DNA from 3 places in the Rossellomorea sp. FS2 genome. Region 2 is predicted to be linked to each of the others. Evidence: riboswitches for the same ligand, from Rfam matches in the RefSeq annotation. Region 2 holds a riboswitch; each other region holds the start of a gene.

Region 1 (3,281 bases), on a different contig from region 2:
CCATCGCTTTCTTCCGGATGAAGAAGGATCCTCCCGGGGAAAAATCGTCCAACAGGATATTTTCCATGGCACTCAACCCGGCTATGAGCGCCGTGTCGACTTCCTGATACACACAGTGGATCCCATGGTCCTTTGCTTCCTTAGGCGTGCGGCATGTCACCTTCTCACCGTTCAGGCGGATCTCCCCTTCATCCTGCTCATACGCGCCGGACAGGATTTTCATCAGGGTACTTTTCCCTGCACCGTTTGCCCCCAAGAGCGCATGCACTTCTCCTGCCCTTACTTCAAAAGAAGCCTCCTTCAGTGCCTGCACCCCGGCAAACGCTTTGTTCATCTTCACCATTTCCACTACAGCAGACACATCGTCCACTCCTTTACGATTCAAATGATGCCTCGAGCTTCTTCAACTCGTTGGAATACCCTTGTTCGCTCGCCCCCCAGCCGTCGATATGCTCACTCAATTGATCGGTGGTGATCGTTTCTTCCGGAAGCTGCTCTTTCTCGACGAAGACCGGTTCAAGCTTCACCGTTTGAGGCGTTTCCTCCCCGTCAAGCTTTTGGTAAAGGAAGCGGACCTGCACGCGGCCGATATCCTTCGGGTCCACTGCTGCGGACGCCACCCATGGGCTTCCTTCTTTCTGGATGATCTGGAGATCTTCGTCGCTCATATCGATTCCGTACACCTTGATCTCGTTTCTCCCTGCCGCTTCGATGGCACGGACGGCCCCTTTGGCGAATTCATCCCACGCGGCCCATACCGCATCGATTTCTCCTTTCGGATACTGCTTCAGGATCGCTTCCATCTGTGCCTGGGTATCCAGGGCCGTGTTGTTGGTCGCCGCTCCGAATGCAGCCACTTCTTTGATATCCGGGTTCTCTTTCAGGAACTCCTGATACGCGACTTGACGCCTTTCCATCGGAGCGAATCCTGCCACCCAGATTTTCACGATATTCCCCTTGCCTCCAAGCTCATCAGAGAGTTTGGAAAGGGTCTGTTCCGCCATCTGCTGATCCCCCTGTTCAAGGACGGTCACACCATCCGATTCCACATCGGCATCAAACACGACGACCGGTATCTTGGCCTCTTTTGCTTTTTCCACTCCTGATTGCAACGCTTCCTTCGTGCCGTGGTCAATGAGGATCCCATCAAACTTCTGGTTGATGGCCGCATCCAGATTCGAAGACATTTTGGCCAAGTCCCCTTCAGAAGTGAATACCTGTACTTCCCCGCCGAATTTCTTCACCTGCTCTTTTACTCCTTCAATATACTGGGCCGAGAACGTCCCCAGGTTGATCTGCATGATCAAGGCAATCTTCTTCCCTGCCAGCGGGTGCTCGGACGTCCCCTGCTTTTCTTCCCCTTTGGATTCTGACGATACGTTCGGCTGACAGGCAGCCAGTGTGATGAGTAGTGTCGCAAATAAGAGTACTGATAAAACCTTTTTCATTCTCTCTTCTCCTTCCGGGATCTTCCCGCCTCATTTTTTCTCTACAAAAATAAAAACCTCTTTTCCTGAGGAAAAGAGGTGTATGTACGGATGAACGCACTCTTATCACTCAGGAATCACATCCTGCAGGTCTTAGCACCTTTCCGTGTATACGGTAGGTTGCCGGGCATCATCGGGCCAGTCCCTCTGCCAACTCTTTATAAGAGAAAACTATGAAATTTTGATTACATATTGGATATCTTAACGAGGTGAGTGAATATTGTCAATATTCTTTTTGGAATTCTATAAGTTTAAAGCCTAATCGTTCTCTCCTTCAAAAAGCAATGAACAGGAACGGGGGGCGTTCCCTTTCGCTGCAGGGACTTGATTTCCACGGGGAGGCAGTCGAGACACTTCCGCTTCCGTCCACTTTGTGGTGACTATTACGTATGAATAAACCACTGAAAGGGTGGTTAGATGGTCCACGGGGTTTTCTAAGTTAGCATTCAGCTATTCTATGGTGAGTGGTGCGGCACGTTGGATGGAGTGAACGATGGGTTATTTCAAGAAAAGGAGGGGCGATTTTTGCCGACTGGATCAAAAATGGGTGTAGCGGGGCTATGATGGGGCTCTTTCATCCCTTAATTTGTAGAAAATCCAATCATTTTTCACCATTCCCATCCCTTTTACCTCTCCACCAACCCATTTATTACCGACTTTTTCATTTTTATTTTCAACTTCTGGAGTTTTTCTACCGACTTTCAACTTTTTATTACCAACTTCCGCTTTTTTATCGAAATCTACTGACAACTTTGACGGGTTATTTTCAACTTGGAAGCTTTATGATCAACTACCAACTTTTATAATCGACTTCCGACCCTTATTACCAACTTCCCCCTGCCCCTACTCCATCCCTTCCCCACCACCCTTCTCTTCCAAAGCAAAAGAAGATGTGATCCTTTTAAACGTGTCAATTCACAAAAAAACCGCCGGCATAAGCCGGCGGCGTTCATGATCGTGATCAGTTTTCTCCGTAAGCAAGCGTCGCTTCGATGAAATCTCTGAAGAGAGGCTGCGGACGTGTCGGGCGGGATGTGAATTCCGGGTGGAACTGGGAAGCGACGAACCATGGGTGGTCGCTAAGCTCGATGACTTCCACAAGACGTCCGTCCGGGCTTGTTCCTGAGAAGACAAATCCTGCTTTCTCCATTTGCTCACGGTAGTGATTGTTGAATTCGAAACGGTGGCGATGGCGCTCATACACCACTTCTCCATCATAGGCTGCATAGGCTTTTGAGCCTTCAGTCAGCTTACAAGGGTAAAGTCCGAGGCGGAGTGTCCCACCAAGGTCTTCAATATCCTTTTGCTCAGGCAGAAGGTCGATGATCGGATGCGGTGTATCAGGATTCAATTCTGCAGAATGTGCGCCTTCCAGTCCAAGGACGTTACGTGCATATTCTACGGAAGCAAGCTGCATGCCAAGGCAGATTCCAAGGAACGGAACTTTGTTCTCACGTGCATACTGGGTTGCCACGATCTTCCCTTCGACACCGCGGTCGCCGAATCCTCCAGGGACAAGGATCCCATCGGCATCAGCCAGTTGTTCTTGAACGTTCTCTTTATTGATGAGCTCTGAGTTCAACCATTTCACTTGGATGTCGCTGTCGAAATGGTACCCGGCATGGCGGAGTGCTTCCACAACGGAAATGTACGCATCTTGAAGCTCTACATATTTACCGACAAGGGCGATCGTCGTTTTGCGCGATAGGTTGCGGACGCGTTCAACGAGCTCTGTCCATTCGGTCATATCAGGCTCATGGCATTCAAGCTTAAGGTGCTGACACGTGAGTTCAT
Region 2 (3,281 bases):
CACCATTGCAAACCTCTCACGGGTACCCATTGTACCGGCAGCCTATCACGGGCCTACATCGTTTAAAGAACTATTGCGTAACCGTCATAAAGCCGTTATCGTTATCGGCCAACCATACACCGTCCGTGCAAAAGACAAGGAACAAATGACCGCGGAAACAAAGGTTTTATCAGGGAAAATCAATGAGTTAATCAAAGAAGCCCAAAAAATAAGCTGAAAGCTGTCCGGACAGATCCGACTTTAGGTCTGTCCGGACAGCTTTTTGTATGATTCGGTATTCATACATATCATTTAATTTCATTTGAACAGGTATGAATCCCTTCCCATGGCAGAAACTATCCAAAGAATGGAGCAGGGAGGAGTATCAAATGAAACGGTTGAATAATGCCGGTGAACAAGGGAATCTTGCATACGTGAGTATTTTCGGCACCACACAGATTCATTTGAGGAGCCCCATGATTGCCGCGTTGTGGTCCATGGCTTTTCCGGGATTCGGTCATCTCCTTCTTTCCAAATACCTTAGAGGTTTCGCCCTGGTGATTTGGGAGATCTATATCAACCAGACCATCCATCTGAATACAGCCATGGTTTACACGTTCATGGGTGACATCGACGCAGCTAAAAGCGTCCTCGATGTACAATTCATGCACTTGTATATTCCGGTGTACTTGTTTGCCATATGGGATAGTTACAGAACCGCCGTCGACTTGAATAAGGTTTATTTGAGTCATATAGGAAACAAGTCGACCATCAATCAGAGACTCATTATACGTCCTTTAGAAATCAACTATCTCGACAAGCGATGCCCTGTTTCAGCGTTCTTTTGGTCGATGGCTATACCGAGCGTCGGGCATTTTTATAATCATCGGATTGTATCCGGTCTTTTCACGCTGGTGACCACTGTTATTTACGTATACCACTCCCACCTGTTGGAGGGAATTCATTATCTCATTTTAGGAAGAGTGGAAACCGCCATAAATGTGCTTGATAAACAATGGTTATTGTACATGCCATCCTTTTATTTTTTCACCATATATGATGCGTATGTGGGGGTTATAGAGAACAATAAACTTTTCAACCGGGAACAGTCGGCCCTTCTAAAAAAGTATTATCAGAAGGGATCTTTGTTGATTGATAGAGGATGGAGGGTCAGGTAGTGCAAATCATCGCATCGTTCAATCATTCATCCTACATTGAGATGAGCATCGTCAAGCTTGAAGAGAGGGGATTGGATGATCTATATGCCATCCCCCTAGAAAGCAGGAAGAAAGAAACAAGGCTGTTTGACTCCATCCATTATTCTGATGGCCATTCCCTTCTCAATAAAGGTATGTTCCTGGCTGTCATCTTTTCGGTCATAACCACTAGTCGTGGGTTTGTATTGGAATGGGGGCCGATCTATTGGGGGTTGATTGGTGCAGGGAGCGGACTAGTCCTTGGTTTCCTTATAGACCTGTTCCTGGTTAAGTTCAAGGAGAGAAAACAAATCCTGACCGATCATGCTCAGCCATCTGAGATCATCCTTATCATCAACTGCGGGAACAAGGATGAAGAATGGGTGACCCAGATGCTTTGGGAGCACCATGCAATGGGTATTGCCGCAGTAGGAAAAGAGTGAAAGGAAGGAACAGACCATAAAAAAACCATTCAATATCTCATTATTGAATGGCTTGAACCTAACCAGATGGGGGTTCGTGATCGGTTTAAAGGGTCGCTTTGGCACCATTTACCCAATGGATGGAGCCGGACTCAGTGTGTGGGTGACATTCTTTTTTTACGCAGCGAAACTCCTCTTCCAATTCTTCAAGGGTCAGTTCAAACAGTTGCCTTTCTCCTTTTTTGTACACTTTATGGACGATCAGTTTATTGATCAATTCATTCCTTCTTTGCGTAGTTTCCATCGTATTCACTCCTCATGGATAGTAAGGAAGAGGATAAAAAAATCCCTCTTCGGGATAAGAAGAAGGATTGCCCGGACTCTTCAACTCATCTTTCAAGCAGCTGCTTGAGGAATTAGCACAGTGTTCCCATTAGGAATCTGTTGCTGAGGTTTCACAGGGCCATTCCCTCTACCTCTCTTGATAAGTATTGTATTGTTTATATTGTAAACCAAGTATACCAAGTTGTCAACTTGGTTTAATGTGCGTTTTCAGACACACAAACTTAGAGTGAATCACTCGAATATCCCGGCCAATCATGATACCGTATGAATAGAATGAATTAAGCGTTTGGAGTGAACAGGATGAAGACAGTGGCAGTTGTCGGTGGAGGTATCACCGGTCTCACGACACTATATTACCTTCAGGAATACTTAAAAGATGAAGAGGTAAGGCTCCTTTTGATTGAAGGGGAACATAAATTTGGCGGTAAAATCAAATCGATTCCATCGGATCCCTTCATTATCGAAGCCGGTGCAGATTCCATTGTATCAAGACATCCCGGGGTACTTGAGCTTATCGGTGAGGTAGGGCTTATGGATGAACTTGTGTACAACGAAACGGGTACATCGTTTATCTATACTCAGGACACATTACATAAGATTCCAAGTGATTCGGTGTTTGGTATCCCCATGACAATAGATTCCCTGATGGAAAGTACGCTGATTTCAGATGACGGAAAAAGGGCTGCACTCCGGGATTTCGAAACGGTGAATGAGACGTTCACCAAGGAAGATTCCATCGGGGATTTCCTGGAGTCCTTCTTGGGGAAAGAGCTCGTTCAAAACCAGATTGCACCCGTCTTATCGGGTGTATATTCAGGAGATTTATACACACTGAGCATGTCCTCCACACTTCCGTACCTATTAGATTATAAAAATGACTATGGCAGTATCATGAAGGGTCTATGGATCAACCGAGAAAAACATCAGGGGAAGTCCAATAAGAAATTTGTTTCGTTTAAAACCGGACTATCTGCCATCATCGATCGATTGGATGAGCGCACGCCGCATTCAGAAAAGTACAAGGGGAACGGACTGGAAAGTCTGCAAAAAGCCGGTGGCACTTATTCATTGGAGCTCACCAATGGTGAAATCATATCAGCGGATGCAGTCGTCCTGGCGATTCCGCACGATCAGGCAAGGAAGATTTTGGGGCACCCGGTACTGGATGAAGGCTTTTCACTCCTTAAGAATAAATCCCTTAAAAGTATATACCTTGGATTTGAACTCCCTGACACCGTATTGCCTGCAGATGGCACTGGGTTCATCGTTGCGGAAGAACAAAACGGGGTTAAATGTGATGCTTGCACATGGACCAGCAGGAAGTGGAAGCATACCTCTT
Region 3 (3,281 bases), on a different contig from region 2:
TCGTGCAGTAAAGCGCCACCCTCTGACCTTCGTCGAAAGCGATCCCGATAACGGATGCAAGGCAGAGAAGAAACGAAGCAATCGGAACGAATGGATACAATGGGGTCTTATATGCCAGGTCCTTCACACTGTTGCCTTCTTTGATGAAGCGTCTCCTGAAGAAGAACTGCGATGCACTTATGCTCATCCAGACAAATACGACGGCCAGTCCAGAAATCGACACCAGTAGGATATAGACCGTGTCGGGTGCGTAAATGCTTGATAAGAGTGCAAGCCCACCGCCCAACATGCTGGTGATGGTGGCAACGAGCGGGACGCCAGATTTGGTCAGTTTGCCGAAGAAAGACGGGATGGTCTTTTTATCTGCAAGGGACCAAAGCATCCGGGAAGAAGCATACAAGCCTGAATTGGCTGCGGAGAGGATGGCGGTGATGATCACCACATTCATCAGGTCTGCCGCATATGGAATCCCGATCCTGCTGAGTACGGCGACGAATGGACTTTCCAATACGCTAGCCGCTTCGCTTGGGAGGAGGGCAGAAAGCACCACGATCGTCCCTACATAGAAGATGACGAGTCTGATAAGGGTTGTCCGGATCGCCTTTGGAATCGTTTTGGTGGGCTCCTTCGTTTCACCCGCGGCTACCCCGATCAGCTCGGTGCCGGAGAAGGCGAAGTTGACGGCAAGCATTGTCATGATGATGGCAAATGCCCCATTCGGGAATAACCCCGCATCGGTAATATTCGTGAAGAATGGTGCCGGGGATGAATCGGCAAGCGGCACGAAGCCGACGATGGCAGCTCCTCCTGCTATGATGAAAAAGACAATGGCCACTACCTTGACAAGGGAGAACCAGAATTCCGATTCTGCAAAAAATCGGACCGTGAACGCGTTCATACCGAAGATGATGGCTGCGAATAACCCACTCCAGATCCATACGCTCACCGATGGGAACCACCGCTGCATCATCAGACCGGCAGCCGTGAATTCAGATCCAAGGGCAACCGTCCAAGTCAGCCAGTACAACCATCCGACGGCATAACCGGTACCCGGCCCGATATACTTGGCCGCGTAGCTGTGGAAGGACCCCGTCTCGGGCATATGGACAGATAGCTCTCCAAGACACATCATGACAAGATACACGACGATGGCTCCGATCAAATAAGAAAGGATCGTGCCGAATGGACCTGCCTGATGGATGGTATACCCCGAGCTGAGAAAAAGCCCCGTCCCGATCACGCCCCCAAGGGAAAGCATGATCAAATGCCTTGTTTTCATTTTCCTCTTAAAGTCTTTTGCTTCAATTTTCATGTTGGCATCCTCCGCGTTCTTGATTCTGGGATGAGTAGACAAACAAAAAACGCACTCAAAACGAGTGCGTTACCGACAAATAAACTGCTTATCTATCAGGTTTGATCACCCGCTGGAATTAGCACAGTTTCTTCTAAAGAAGATCTGCTGCTGAGGCTTCAAAGGGCCAGTCCCTCCACCTCTCTGGATAAGAATTATGAGATTGGTATAAACATTAACAAGAACCCTCATTCCTGTCAATATAAAAATGAACGCACAAAAAATCTGTAAGCGCGCTCATCCCTCATCCTTAGCAATAAAACACCCTTTTGATTATTTCCATGGGAATACGGGAACGTATATAGAAAAAGGGGGATGACACCATGCCGGAAGGACCGGAAATCAGACGGGCCGCAGACCGTGTTCAAAAAGCACTCGCCCGTCTTCCCGTCATGGAGATTTTCTTTGCCTTCCCGCACTTAAAGGGATATGAAAGTCTCCTGCAGGGAACAAAGATCACCAGGGTGGATTCGAAAGGAAAAGCGATGTTGATCCGCTTCGACAACGGCTATACGATGTATTCACACAACCAGCTGTATGGGCGGTGGTACGTAAAGCAGGCCTATGAATACCCCAAAACCAATCGCCAGCTGCGCGTAGCCATACACAATGAGAAGAAGTCCGCTTTGCTCTACAGCGCCTCTGATATTAACGTCATGCGGGATGAGGAGGTTCATTTACATCCATTCATTGCAAGGGTCGGACCGGATATTCTCAGTGAACACGTAACAAGCGGAGACATCCTCACCCGGATGGAAGCATTCAGGAAGCGCAAATGGGTGCATCTACTGCTTGATCAAGGTTTTGTTGCCGGAATCGGGAACTACCTTCGGTCTGAGATCCTATTCGTCTCAGGGATTCATCCAGCACTCCGTCCCATGGACTGTCGTGAGGACCAGTTGACCCTTGCAGCCGAAGCCATCATTCATCTGATGACGCAATCGTATGAAACCGCCGGGATCACCAATGACCTGCAGTTGGTAGAAAAGCTGAAAAAAGAAGGCGTGACGCGGTCCCGTTACCGCCATTGGGTCTTCAATCGTGAAGGTTCCTCATGCTATCGATGCGGGACCGAGATTGAGAAAATCACGGCCGCTTCCAGAAGGCTGTATTACTGCCCACATTGTCAATCCAAATAAAAAGAGGTTGGTCAAAACAAAAAAGGTCATGACGAACAAATCAGTATAACTTCGCTTTCCGCAGGAGTCTTCGTCTTGCACTCCAATCAATCGCTAGAAACAAGTAAATAGTAATTGTCATGAAACCAATCGAAAACCCGGATTCATTTGCCTTATCCGCAAATGAATCCGGGTTTTACTGTGACTGAAACACATTTGTCGCAGCCTCTATTTACTATCAGATGACGCCGTCCATCCCTGCACTCGTCATGATCCCATCCAGTGCCTCTACAAAATAGGCGTGGTCAAGTCCCTGTTTGACGACGATGTCCTTCATGATCACACCCAGTTCAGTGGAAATCCTCAAGTATTCTGTCGTCATATCATCAAGCTTCTTCCTTGTTTCCGCAGCATTGTCCACGTTCACTTTCTCAATCGTTTTGATCATCTCTTCTGAGATTGCCAGGTATTTGTCCTGCGTTTCTTTGTATTTCTTGATATCCCCATCCACTTCTTTGCTGTTGTCGATCGAATCAAGCAAACCCAAGGCCTCATCATGCATGCTCTTATAGACAGGTTCCTCTATCTGGATGGTCTGAAGTTCCGATTTGACCATCTGTACATCCTCTTCGGTCATGTTTTCCTTAATGTAAAAATCGGGATTGCCAATTCCATAATCGTAGTACAACATGACCTCCATCATCCTAGCCTGGAATAAGGCAAGCTGAATTTCTTTATCGAAAGCAGCAAATTCTTCTTCACTGGCTTCAATACTGGGTCCCTGACCTGGCATCGTGGTCTCCGCATCACCT

Evidence for each region. A riboswitch is a leader RNA that binds a small molecule or an ion and turns the genes downstream of it on or off. The one in region 2 is predicted to bind S-adenosylmethionine.
Region 1: linked by a shared signal. The riboswitch ahead of ACNA6I_RS20795 (sugar ABC transporter substrate-binding protein) and the one ahead of fbpA (Fur-regulated basic protein FbpA) in region 2 are both predicted to bind S-adenosylmethionine.
Region 3: linked by a shared signal. The riboswitch ahead of mmuP (S-methylmethionine permease) and the one ahead of fbpA (Fur-regulated basic protein FbpA) in region 2 are both predicted to bind S-adenosylmethionine.

The regions. Positions count from the first base shown of each region.
Region 1 is NZ_JBLRVS010000007.1:287,420-290,700, forward strand. Features, by position in the region: gene ACNA6I_RS20790 (sugar ABC transporter ATP-binding protein) at 1-343, opposite strand, end outside; gene ACNA6I_RS20795 (sugar ABC transporter substrate-binding protein) at 375-1,448, opposite strand; SAM riboswitch class I at 1,548-1,654, opposite strand; gene ACNA6I_RS20800 (hypothetical protein) at 2,046-2,192, opposite strand; gene ACNA6I_RS20805 (CTP synthase) at 2,449-3,281, opposite strand, start outside.
Region 2 is NZ_JBLRVS010000001.1:1,152,831-1,156,111, reverse strand. Features, by position in the region: gene ACNA6I_RS06155 (lysophospholipid acyltransferase family protein) at 1-217, shown strand, start outside; gene ACNA6I_RS06150 (hypothetical protein) at 369-1,157, shown strand; gene ACNA6I_RS06145 (hypothetical protein) at 1,157-1,618, shown strand; gene fbpA (Fur-regulated basic protein FbpA) at 1,704-1,901, opposite strand; SAM riboswitch class I at 1,984-2,088, opposite strand; gene hemG (protoporphyrinogen oxidase) at 2,243-3,281, shown strand, end outside.
Region 3 is NZ_JBLRVS010000004.1:173,326-176,606, forward strand. Features, by position in the region: gene mmuP (S-methylmethionine permease) at 1-1,312, opposite strand, end outside; SAM riboswitch class I at 1,398-1,506, opposite strand; gene nei (endonuclease VIII) at 1,675-2,490, shown strand; gene ACNA6I_RS11505 (hypothetical protein) at 2,708-3,281, opposite strand, start outside.